2 regions of the Mesorhizobium sp. M0618 genome follow, and region 1 is predicted to be linked to the other one. Evidence: riboswitches for the same ligand, from Rfam matches in the RefSeq annotation. Region 1 holds a riboswitch; the other holds the start of a gene.

Evidence for each region. A riboswitch is a leader RNA that binds a small molecule or an ion and turns the genes downstream of it on or off. The one in region 1 is predicted to bind cobalamin.
Region 2: linked by a shared signal. The riboswitch ahead of NKJ04_RS08715 (DUF1636 family protein) and the one ahead of NKJ04_RS31015 (ABC transporter ATP-binding protein) in region 1 are both predicted to bind cobalamin.

What each region holds. Positions count from the first base shown of each region.
Region 1 is NZ_JAMYQH010000044.1:33,278-39,194, reverse strand. Features, by position in the region: gene NKJ04_RS31025 (DSD1 family PLP-dependent enzyme) at 1-919, shown strand, start outside; gene NKJ04_RS31020 (AraC family transcriptional regulator) at 924-1,757, opposite strand; cobalamin riboswitch at 2,052-2,258, shown strand; gene NKJ04_RS31015 (ABC transporter ATP-binding protein) at 2,421-3,209, shown strand; gene NKJ04_RS31010 (ABC transporter substrate-binding protein) at 3,256-4,203, shown strand; partial or broken gene NKJ04_RS31005 (FecCD family ABC transporter permease) at 4,339-5,324, shown strand; gene NKJ04_RS31000 (metal ABC transporter permease) at 5,349-5,917, opposite strand, start outside.
Region 2 is NZ_JAMYQH010000006.1:32,948-38,864, reverse strand. Features, by position in the region: gene NKJ04_RS08725 (cobaltochelatase subunit CobN) at 1-2,560, opposite strand, end outside; gene cobW (cobalamin biosynthesis protein CobW) at 2,579-3,616, opposite strand; gene NKJ04_RS08715 (DUF1636 family protein) at 3,619-4,047, opposite strand; cobalamin riboswitch at 4,086-4,289, opposite strand; gene NKJ04_RS08710 (winged helix-turn-helix domain-containing protein) at 4,319-5,518, opposite strand; gene NKJ04_RS08705 (NADH-quinone oxidoreductase subunit A) at 5,851-5,917, shown strand, end outside.

The DNA of each region.
Region 1 (5,917 bases):
CCATCCGCCGATCAGCGAGGCGGTGCTGAAGGCGTTTCCGGATGCCGATCTGCTGTATGGCAAGCCGATGCCTGTCGATGCGGCAAGGGCTGCGCTGGTGAAGGGTAATGTTGACTGGTCGCGTGTCTGCTGGCTGATCGACAGCGAGGAGAGACTGGCGGAATATGGCGCCCTCGCTGGCGAACTCGGCATCGGCCTGCGCATCGCTTTCGAGATCGATGTCGGGCTGCATCGCGGCGGGTTCGCCAATCCTGAGGCCTTGTCGAAGGCGTTGAGCGCGTTGCCGGCCCGGCTGCATTGCGAAGGCGTCATGGCCTACGAGGCGCATGCGCCGCTCATTCCCGGCCTTTTCGGCGGACCGGCAAAGGCATTGGCCAAGGCGTCGGCGCAGGCCTCGGCGTTCGTCGCCTGTCTCGGCGCCGACCAGCGCCGTATCCTGAACATCGGCGGCAGCAAGACCGCACTGCTTCATCATGGCGGCATGGCCAACGAGGTTTCGATGGGCTCGGCCTTTGTGCTGCCCAGTGATTTCGATACGCCAGGCCTCGACGGCTTCCAGCCGGCGGCCTTCATCGCCACGCCGATCCTGAAAATGGTCGAGCCGATGCTGCCTGGCCCGCCGGCCGTCACCCGCCTGCTGCAGGCGCTCGGCCGCTTCCCGCGCAAGGGCTGCTATCTCTATGGCGGCAAGTGGATGGCCGAGCCGGTCTTCCCCGAAGGCATGAAGGCGAACGGGCTGCTCGGCCTGTCCTCCAACCAGCAATTCATGGGCTTGCCCGCCGACGCGACCGCAAAGCCCGGCGACTACGCCTTCCTGCGCCCGACGCAGAGCGAAGCCGTGCTGCAGCAGTTCGGGTCGATCGCTGTGTTTTCCGGCGGCGGGATAGTCGATCGCTGGCCGGCGCTGCCGATGGCCTGACCGACTACGCCCTCACCGGTATCCAGATCTCCAGCCCGCCATTGCCGCTGCGTGGATCGAACTCAGGGCCGTAGCGTTCGAATTCCGGCGCATCCGATATCTCGTGGCCGGAAGCCGGCAGCCATTTGTTCCAGATCGTGTTGACCGTCCGGCGAATGGTCGAGATGTGTTCGCGGTGGGCAAAGACCGCATATTTCTGCGCCGGCACCCGCACCCGGCTGAATTCCTTGGGCAGGTCGGAAAAATCAGACACTTCGACGCCGGCGATGTAGTCGAAATTGCCGGCATCGTCGCCGTTGACGCAGACGCCATAGGCGACATCGCCGGCCTCGCCCGGAATGTTGCCGATATAGGGGCCGAAGCGCTGCCATTGCATCGGGATGGCGGCGCTGGTTTCGCAGCTGTAGCGTTCGCCGAGGCCGGCGATCAGGAACGGCCGGCTGGTCTCGAAACGCGGTGGTTCGAGATTGGTGAGGAAGGACTGGTCCATCAGGATCGGCTCCACGAGGTCGAGCTTGTCGAGTGTGCCTTGCGCGCGCACCAGTTCCGGCGTGGTGCCGAACTGATCGCGGAAGGCACGGGTGAACGCCTCATGCGAGTTGTAGCCGGCGTCGAGCGCGACGGAGAGAATGTCGGGCGCCCCGCCGGCCAGCTTGCGCGCCGCCTCGGTGAGCCGGCGTGAGCGCATGTAGCCCATCACCGAGCGGCCCGTGGCAGCGCCGAAAGCCCGCGTCACATGAAAACGCGACACGCCGCTGCTTTGCGCGACATCGTCAAGCGAGATCGCCTCCGGCAGATGACTTTCGACGAACCACAGCGCTTTCTCGGTCGGGTTCATTTTGCTCCTCGCATTGGCCAGATCATCCTGCCGTTTCCTGGCGCGGCCAGTTTGATCGAAATTGCGCATCCCGCGCAATCGAACCGATCCCGTCACAGTCGCACACCGATATGGCACAGCGGTCGAGCGCCCCTTGCCGCCGACGAGCCAAATTCGGCAGGCTTCGCTTGACAGCGCCAGGCGGCATCCTCTAAAGCGTAATGTTATTACATATCGAAAGCGTGAAATGCATGTTTTCCCTAGCCGGCCCACCACTCCGTCCGAGAAATCCATTGCGAAGCGATTGGGGGAAATCTACGCTGAAGCGGTGATGGTCCCCGAGTCGAAAGGCGAGGGGTGAAAAGGGAACACGGTGAGATCCCCAGGGGTCGAGGCCGTGGCTGCCCCCGCAACTGTAAGCGGCGAGCAAAATCCGTGAATGCCACTGGCCGGCAAGGCTGGGAAGGCAGGATGGCGCAACGACCCGCGAGCCAGGAGACCTGCCATCACTGAGTTGACCGGACGGGGTGTGCCGGGAGGAAACGCGAATCCCGGTCTTGTCGGCCGCTTCGCCAGCTTCCTTCCGTCGCCAGTTTTGGAAAGTGACGGAAAGTTGGACGGCTCTATCGATCATCGCATCATCGTGTGCACGCTTTGCCATCCCGGCAATCTGGCGGGCAGCCGATGACCGTAGCGCTTCTCGAAGCACATGACCTCTGCGCCATGGCGAATGGCCGGGATCTGGTCCAGGCGGTCAGCTTCTCGGTGGCCGCTGGCGATCGCCTTGCCATCATCGGTCCCAACGGCGCGGGCAAGACGACGCTGCTGCGCATGCTGTCGGGCATGCTGCGGCCGAGTTCCGGCGAGGTGAACCTCGGCGGGCGCCGGCTGGACGGGATTTCCGCCGCCGAGCGGGCGCTGCATATCGCCGTTGTCGGCCAGACCGACCAGCCCGATCCGCGGCTGGCGGTGATCGACTATGTCGAGCTGGGCCGGGTCCCGCACGCTCGGCTACGGCGCAGGAGCGAGGAGCGTGACATTGTCGTCGATGCGCTGCGCCGGACCGGCCTGCTGCCGCTGCTTGGCCGCACCATCGGCTCGCTGTCGGGCGGCGAGCGCCAGCGCGCCCAACTGGCCCGCGCCATCGCCCAGCAGCCAAAGATCCTGTTTCTCGACGAGCCGACCAACCATCTCGACCCGCGCGCCCGCGGCGAACTGCTCGACCTCGTCGCAGGCTTCGAGATGACGGTGATCGCGGTGCTGCACGATCTGGCGCTGGTGGCACCGTTCGCCACCAGGGTGGCGGTGATGAACCATGCCCGTCTGCAAGCGCTCGCCGCACCGCGCGAAGCGCTGACCCAAAAGCTGATTCGCGAGATTTTCGGCATCGATGTGCTGCGTCTGCGCCATCCGACCGAAGACCGCGAACTGACGGTGTTCGAGATGCCGAACCGTGCCGCGCCGCCATTCTGATTGAAGCCGTCACATATCGATCAATCCCGTCCACAGGAGAAAACCCTTGAAACGCCTCGCTTTTTCGCTTGCCTTCTCGCTGCTGGCCTCGACAGCCCTGGCCTTCCCGGTGACCGTCGACAGCTGCGGCAAGCCGCTGACCTTCGACGCGCCGCCGAAGCGTGCCGTCATTCAGGATCTCAACATGGCCGAGATGGCCTTCGCGCTGAAACTGCAGCCGGCGATCGTCGGCCTGACCGGCATCTCCGGATGGTACAAGGTCGGTCCCGAATTCAAGGCCGAGCAGGGCTCGATCCCGGAACTGGCGCCGAAATACCCCACGCTCGAAAACCTCGTCGCGGTCGAGCCGGATTTCTTCTTCGCCGGCTGGTATTATGGCATGAAGCCGGGCGGCGAGGTGACACCCGATACGCTTGCCCCGCACGGCATCAAGACGCTGGTGCTGACGGAAAGCTGCGTCCATCTCGACAAGAGCCGCCCCGCCGCCTCGATGGACCTGCTCTATGGCGACGTCGAAAAGCTGGGCAAGATCTTCGGCAAGGAGGCCGAAGCTGAGAAGCTTGTCTCCGGCTGGAAGACGCGGCTCGCCGACATCACCGCCAAGGTCGGCGACGCCAAGGGAACGCGGGTCTTCCTCTATGATTCCGGCGAGGACAAGCCGTTCACCGCAGGCAAATTCGCCATCCCCAGCGCCATGATATCAGCCGCCGGCGGCGACAACATCATAGCCGACATGGACACCAGTTGGGGCAATACGGACTGGGAAACGGTGGCGTCGCGCAATCCGCAATTCCTCATCCTGCTCGATTACCAGGATGGCGGTGGCTACAGGAAACTGCTCGATTTCCTGAAGGCGCATCCGGCCATGAAGGAGACGGACGCGGTCAAGAACGAGCGCTTCGTCGCCCTGCGCTATGCCGAACTGACGCCGGGACCGGCCAACATCGAAGCCATCGACAAGATCGCCAAGGCCATGCATCCGGAAGCGTTTTGATGCCTGTCGCCCAAAAGTGCGCAGCGGTTTTGGGGCAACGACATGCATGAACAAAAGATCCTGGAAGTGCGTCGCACGCGTCCTGACAGACGCGACGCATTTCCAGGCTTGCGCCATCCGGCATTTGCACTGGCCATGCTGGTGGGAGCGGCGGCGATCGCCGCTCTCGCTCTGCTGTCGATCGCCTATGGTTCGACACTGATCCCGTTGACCGATGTTGTTGCCGCGCTTGGCCGTGCAATCGGCTTCAGCGGGCACGACGTGGCAGGACCGGTCGGCAAGATCGTCGTCGACCTGCGGCTGCCGCGCACGATCCTGGCCATCTGCGTCGGCGCCGGCCTCGGCGTCGTCGGTGCGCTGCTGCAGACGGTGACCCGCAACGACCTCGCCGATCCGTTCCTGTTCGGCCTGTCGTCGGGCGCCGCCGCGGGTGCGGTTTCCGTTATCACCGTCTTCGGCGACAGTTTCGGCATCTGGACATTGCCGGTCGCGGCCTTCACCGGCGGCATATTGGCTGCCGGCGTCGTGCTGCTGCTGGTTGCGCGGGTGAGGGGGCAAGGCCCGGAGCGGCTGATCCTTGCCGGCCTTGCCGTGTCCTTCATGTTCACCGCCTTGACCAACTATCTTGTCTTTGCCGGCGATCAGCGCGCCGCCCACTCCGTGCTGTTCTGGACCATGGGGGCCTTGGCCTGGCGCGCTGGGATAATATCTGGCTGGGCGCGCTGGGAGCAGGCACCATTCTGGCTTACGCGCTGTGGAACCATCGCAGGCTCGATGCCTTCCTGGCCGGCGAAAACGCCGCCGAAAGCCTGGGCGTGCCGGTGGCGCGGATGCGAAGGATGACCTTTCTCGTCGCCGCCTTCTCGACGGCGATCCTGGTCTCGGTCGCCGGCGTCATCGGCTTCGTCGGGCTGATGATCCCGCATCTGTCGCGGCCGCTGGCGGGCCCCTTGCACCTGCGCCTGGTTGCCAGCTGCGCCGTCTTCGGCGCGGTGCTGTTGCTGGCCAGCGACCTCCTGGCCCGAACGCTGCTGCCGCCGCAGGAACTGCCGATCGGCATCATCACCAGCTCGGTCGGCGCGTTCTTCGTCGTCACCATGCTGATCCGCAACCGGCTTTGAGTGCGGCTTGGGTCAGGGCCGCGATTACTCTCCCGAAATGCCCAGCTGCACCCGTTGCTTTGGGCGCTTCGACTGGAACAGGGCAAGCAAAAAAACGCCGGCCTGAACGACGATGATCGTCGGGCCCGTGGCTGCGTCGATGTGATAGCTGAGGATCGTTCCCACGACGCTCGACCCGATGGCGGCGGCTGCTGCAATGGCGAGCATGCGCTCAAAGCTCTTCGTCAAAAGAAAGCCGATCGCTCCCGGCGCGATCAGCATGGCGATGACAAGGATGATCCCGACAGCCTTCAGCGAGGCCACGATGGTCAACGCGAGCAGCGTCAGCAGCCCGAAATGCAGCAGGTTGACGGGCAGGCCGATCGCGCGCGCATGGGCCGGATCGAAACAATAAAGCAGCAGATCCTTGCGTTTTGCCAGAACGATGAGGATCGCCGGCACGACGATGACCGCCGCCTCGATCACGTCGCGCCACTGGACGCCGAGCATGTTGCCGAACAGGATATGATTGAGATGCTGGTCGGTCTCGACTTTGACGAACAGCACCAGGCCAAACGCGAACATGCCTGAGAAGACGATGCCCATGACTGCGT
Region 2 (5,917 bases), on a different contig from region 1:
TGGGCAGAACGTCCGAGCGACCCCGCGCGGGCGCGCCGGCCGGGCCGGCCTTGACGTGGCGGCCATCGAGCGCCGCGAGCAGCGCCGCTTTCTCGGCTTCAGCACTTTGTCGCCGCATGGCGTCGGGCTCATCCTCCGGAGCGCGGCCGTAGATATGCAGCCCGTCCTTGATGGCAAAATCCTTGAGGTCACAGAGCCAGGCGTCGATGCGGCGCAACGCTTCGTCGGGTGCGTCGGTCGTGGCGACGCCGGCTTCGGAGGCGAGACCGGTCTTTTGCGCGGTGTCGACGATCAGCTCTGCCAACCGGTCGCGGCGGCGACGGTCGAGTCCGTCGGCCTGGGCATATTCATCGACCAGCCGCTCGAGCTTGTGTTGGTTTTCGTCGAGCCCGGCGCCGGTCAGCGGCGGCGGCAGATGGCCAAGGGTGACGGCGGCGATGCGGCGCTTGGCCTGCGCCGCTTCGCCTGGGTTGGAGACGATGAAGGGATAGATGACGGGCAAGGCGCCGGTGACGATCTCGGGAAAGCAGTTCTCCGAAAGCGCAACGGTCTTGCCCGGCAGCCACTCCAGCGTGCCATGCGCGCCGACATGGACAAGCGCGTGGACGCCGAGCGACTTGCGCAGCCACAGGCCGAAGGCGATCAGCGCATGGCGCGGCGGCAGCGTCGGGTCGTGGTAGTCGGCGCGGCGGTCGACGGAGCGGCCGCGGTCTGGGGCGAGGGCTACGGTGATGTTGCCGAAGGTGGCGGCGCGGAAGGGGAAGTGGGCGGCGGTTGGCGCTTGAGCACCCCCCTCTGTCCTGCCGGACATCTCCCCCGCAAGGGGGGAGATTGAGCTCTCATTGCCGCTTTCGCCAGCTACGAACGTCGCAGAATGAGCGCCGATGGCGGAACTGCCGATCTCCCTCCTTGCGGGGGAGATGTCCGGCAGGACAGAGGGGGGTGCCTCGCACAAACCTATCTCATATTCAGCCTTCCAAGCTGCATCTACGGCAGCAATTGCTGCAGACGGCAGTGCCTTCGAGAACTCCACATAATCCCTCAAGGCCAAGCCATGCCCGCCCTGGCCCAGTCGCGCCAGCAACTCACGCGGCGTTTGCGGAATCCCCTCAACGACATAGCCCTGTTCGCTGAGGTCCTGCAGCATGGCCAGCACGCTGGACGGGACATCCAAACCCACGGCGTAGCCGGTGCGGCCGGGCGCGCTCGGATAATCCGGGATCAGGATGGCTAGCTTGCGCTCGGCGCGGGGCGTCTCTTGCAACTTGATAAAGGCCGCGACGCGGTCAGCCACTTGCGCCACACGATCCGGTTCCGGCCGGTTGGCAAAGGCGCGGTGGCCAAGTGCTGGATCGGTCTCGCTCTCACCCTTAAAGGAAATGGCGCCGGCCAGGATGCGGCCGTCGAGTTCGGGCAGCACGACATGCATGGCAAGGTCGGCGGGCGCCAGGCCGCGCTGGTTGGTCTCCCAGACATCGTGGCGGGTGGTGGCGACGATGACCTGGAAGACCGGCATGCCGGCGCGGTCGAACAGGGTCTCATTGCCGGGTTCGGCGCCGGACGCGAAAGCGGTCGCGGTGATGATGGCGGCGGGTTTCAGCGAGGCGAGTGCTGTTTCCACGAAGGCCAGGGATGCGGGGTCCTTGAGGCTGGAGACGAAGATGGGAACCGGCTTGATGCCGCGCTGGCGGAGCGCTTCGAAAAGCGCATCGATGGGCGCGACATCGGCGGCCAATAGCATCGAGCGATAGAACAGGATGGGGATGATAGGAGCGTTGACGTTGTCAGCGTCGAGTTCCTTCACACCCCCCTCTGTCCTGCCGGACATCTCCCCCGCAAGGGGGGAGATTGCGCTGTCATTGGAGATTTCGCCAATTGTCGAGGTTGCGGACGCGTCAGCTTCTAATGAAACGGGAAAAGAGCCGGCTTTGATGAAGTCCGATCTCCCCCCTTGCGGGGGAGATGTCCGGCAGGACAGAGGGGGGTGTGAAGGATCACCAACGACCCCAAGTCCTGGCTCATAAAACCCGGCTTTCGGCACTGGAACCGGCTCTGCTACGTCCGCATCCGATCCAGCCAGTCGCGCCAGCCTCCGCACCAGCGCGCTCATATTCGCCGGGCCGCCCTCGCGGAAATAGTCGAGCAGGCCATCGAGCTCCTGGCGCGGCAGCGTCGAGGCTTCGATCAGGCGCAGATCCTCGTCGCGGCATTCGCCGGGCAGCAGCGCCAGCTTTATGCCGTGTGCGCGAGCGGTCGAGGCAAGCTGGTCGCAGCCGTAGCGCCACCAGTCGTAGCCGCCGAGGAGGCGCACGAGGATGACCTTGGCGTGGCGGGTGACGCTGTCGACCCAGAGGTCGACGGACATGGGATGGCGCAGGTCACGCAGGGCAGCCAGCCGCATCGAGGGCAGGCGGCCGGCATCGGCCTTCCAGGCTGCCGCCAGTCCGGCGAGGTCGCTGTCGGTGAAGGACAGGGCCACGATATCCGCCGGCGTCTGCCGCAGATCGACCGGCTCGGCGAGGTCGTCGAGCGAGGCGGATGTCGTGGTGAGGATGTGCATCGCAACCCGTGTCCGAGATCAGCCGGCGAGTATACGCTCGATCGCCGGGCGGTTCAGCCCCTTCAGGCCGATGACGACGAGACGCGAGCGGCGGTCGTCCTGCGCGGTCCAGGCGCGGTCATAGTAATGATTGACGCGCGGCCCGACGGCCTGCAGCAAGAGCCGCATGGGCTTGCCGCCGACCTCGACGAAGCCTTTTACGCGCAGCACGTTCTCTTCTTCGGCGACGGTGGCGACGCGCTTTGCCAACTCGTCCGGATTGGCGATCGAGGCAATGTCGACGATGAAGGTGTCGAAGTCGTCATGCTCATGGTCGAATGCGCCGTCATGGTGGGACTTGCGGTTTTCGATGTCGTCCTCGACGGCGAGACCGAGCCCGAGTAGCACGGAGGGATCGACCTTGCCATGCGACGTCGGCACGATCTTCACCGCGCGGGCGGAATGTTCGTTGATGATGGCGTTGGCGCGGGCGGTGCCGGCGGCGTCCATCAGGTCGCTCTTCGACAGGATGATCAGGTCGGCGCAGGCGATCTGATCCTCGAACACTTCTTCCACCGGATCGTCATGGTCGAGCGTCTCGTCCCCGGCGCGCTGCGCCTGCAAGGCGTCCATGTCGTTGGCGACGCGGCCTTCGGCCAGCGCCGGGCCGTCGACCACGGCGATGACGCCATCGACTGTGACGCGGCTCTTCACGCTCGGCCACTGGAAGGCCTGGACCAGCGGCTTGGGCAGCGCCAGGCCCGAGGTTTCGATCAGGATGTGGTCGACCCTCGGCGTCAGCGCGAGGATCTTGTCGAGCGCCGGCACGAAATCGTCGGCGACGGTGCAGCAGATGCAGCCATTGGCCAGTTCGACGATGTTTTCCTCCGGGCAGGTGTCGATGCCGCAGCCCTTCAAAATCTCGCCGTCGATGCCGATGTCGCCGAATTCGTTGACGATGATGGCAATGCGTTTGCCGCCGGCGTTTTCCAGGAGATGGCGGACCAGCGTCGTCTTGCCGGCGCCGAGGAAGCCGGTGACGACGGTGCAGGGAACGCGCGAGACGGAAGCAGTCATGATCAGTCCTTCAACAGGTCGAGGGGAGGGATGCGGGCAACGAGGCCACGCTTCAGGCTATCGGGGCGGCCGCGCCATGGAATCAGGCCGTCCTTCGAGGTGGCGAAGAGCTTGGCGCCTGTCACGAGGTCGGCGCCGCCGGTCGTGGTCAGGTCGCCGAAGACATAGCTCCAGCAGCCGTCGCGCAGGATGGCGGCGCTGAGGCGCCGCTTGCAATTGCCGAGGCATTCGACGCTGCGGATGCGGATGTCGTCGCCAGATGCGGCGCGGCGCGTGTCGTCCGCCAGCAATTCGCCGGCGCGGGGATGAGCGTCGGCGCCGGTCTCATCGCGGCAGGAGGCGCAGACGATGATGGTGACGCCGGCCAAGGCATCATCATGGCCGGACGAGATATCCGCTGTGCCAGCCGAAAAACTGCTGTCGTGGTCCAAGATCGGGCTCCTTGCCCGGAAACCCGCCGGGCGATCGGATTCTAAAGTCGCAGACGGCAGGTCTCCTGGCTCGCGGGTCATCGCCTTGGTAGCCGCCTTCCCGGGAACTCCCCAGTGGCTTTCGGCCTTGGCTCTTCGCTTACAGTTGCGGGGACAGCCGCGGATTTGGGATTTTGCCCCGCACCGCATTCCCTCTTAGCTCTTGCCGTTGCGGGCAAGAGACCATCTGAACCGGATTTAGGCTTTTGCGGGCGGCGGTGTCAACGCGAGCTTACGACATGGCGATGTCGGCCAGCGCCGGACCCAAATCGCCGGCCGGGGTCACTTCCATGCGTTCGAGACCGAGCCAGCCCTGCATCTGCTTCAATTCCTCGAACAGCTCTGCAGCGGTTTCAGGCGGCGCGCCAGCCTCCGCATAGGCCGCATGGACGCGCAGTATGCTGGCCGGGCGATCGGCCTTGAGGTCGACGCGTGCCACGATCCTGTCGCCGAGCAGGAACGGCAGGACATAATAGCCGTATTGCCGCTTGTCGGCCGGCGTGTAGATCTCGATGCGGTAATGGAAATCGAACAGCCGCTCCGTGCGCGAGCGCTCGAAGACGACCGGATCGAACGGCGCCAGCAGGGCGCGGGCCTTGATCTTTCGGGGCAGACGGGCGTCTTTGTGAAGATAGGCGGGCTTGTCCCAGCCTTCGACACGCACCGGCAGCAACTCGCCCGTTTCAACCAGTTCCTCCAATCGGCCTTTCATATCGGCCGGCGACAGGCGGAAATAATCGCGCAAATCGCCTGAAGTGCCCACGCCGTGGGCGCGGGCGGAAATGCGCAGCAATTCGCGGTGCGCGTCCTCGGGCGTGGGCACCGGCAGGTCGAGGACCGCCTGCGGCAGCACGCGCTCGGGCAGGTCATAAAAACGCTCGAACCCGCGACGGTGCGCCGTGGTGATGCGGCCGGCCCAGAACAGCCATTCGAAGGCGTGCTTGGCATGGCTCCAGCCCCACCAGCCGCCCGAGCCTTTCTGGCCCTCCAGCGCGGAAGCGGCGATCGGGCCGCGCTCGGCGACCTGACGGTAGATCTCTTCGATATAGGCAGCGTGTTCGCGGCCCCATTTGGCGAGCCCCAGATACATTTCCTCGCCGCGCTCGGCGCGCTGCATGCGCCAGCGCATCAGCGGGTATGTCTCGACCGGCAGGAAGGAGGCCTCGTGCGCCCAGTATTCGAAAACCGTGCGCTTGCGCGTCACGGCCGCGTTGTCGAGCAGCGAGAACGGGTAGGGGCCAAGGCGCGAATAGAGCGGCATATAATGAGCGCGCACCACCGCGCTGACGGAATCGATCTGCAACAGACCGGTGCGGGAGAGGGTGCGAGCAAAATGCCGGCGGTCGGGCGTACCGGTCGGGCGGGGATCGAGAAACCCCTGGGCGGCAAGCGCGATGCGACGGGCCGTGGGGAGCGAGATCTTTTCCTTCATGCAGGCATCACTTTGAAGTGTTTTGACCGAGGGTCGAATGGCTGATTCCAACCCATGCTAGCAGGGTTTTGGCGGCATCCATGTCAGGAGAGAAAAGTGGAGTGAAAAGCGAAGGAAATCAAACAGGAGCGGATCGGACCAGTTTGCCGCGATATGCCGTCCAGGTCGGTGTTTTGAACAAGGTTTGACTTGCTTCGCTGGAAGTGCTGCGCTAACCCTCGCCGCGTTGCAGCATAGGCCCTTAAAACGGTTCAGCGGTTAAACTGTCACGCTTCCGCATTAGGGTCCGGTGCTGTAAATCAAAGTGGATTGGCACCAACGGAAAGCCGAGCATGAACGCACTCTTGAGCTCATACCTGCCCATCGTCCTGTTCATAGGCGTGGCGCTGGTTGTCGGCC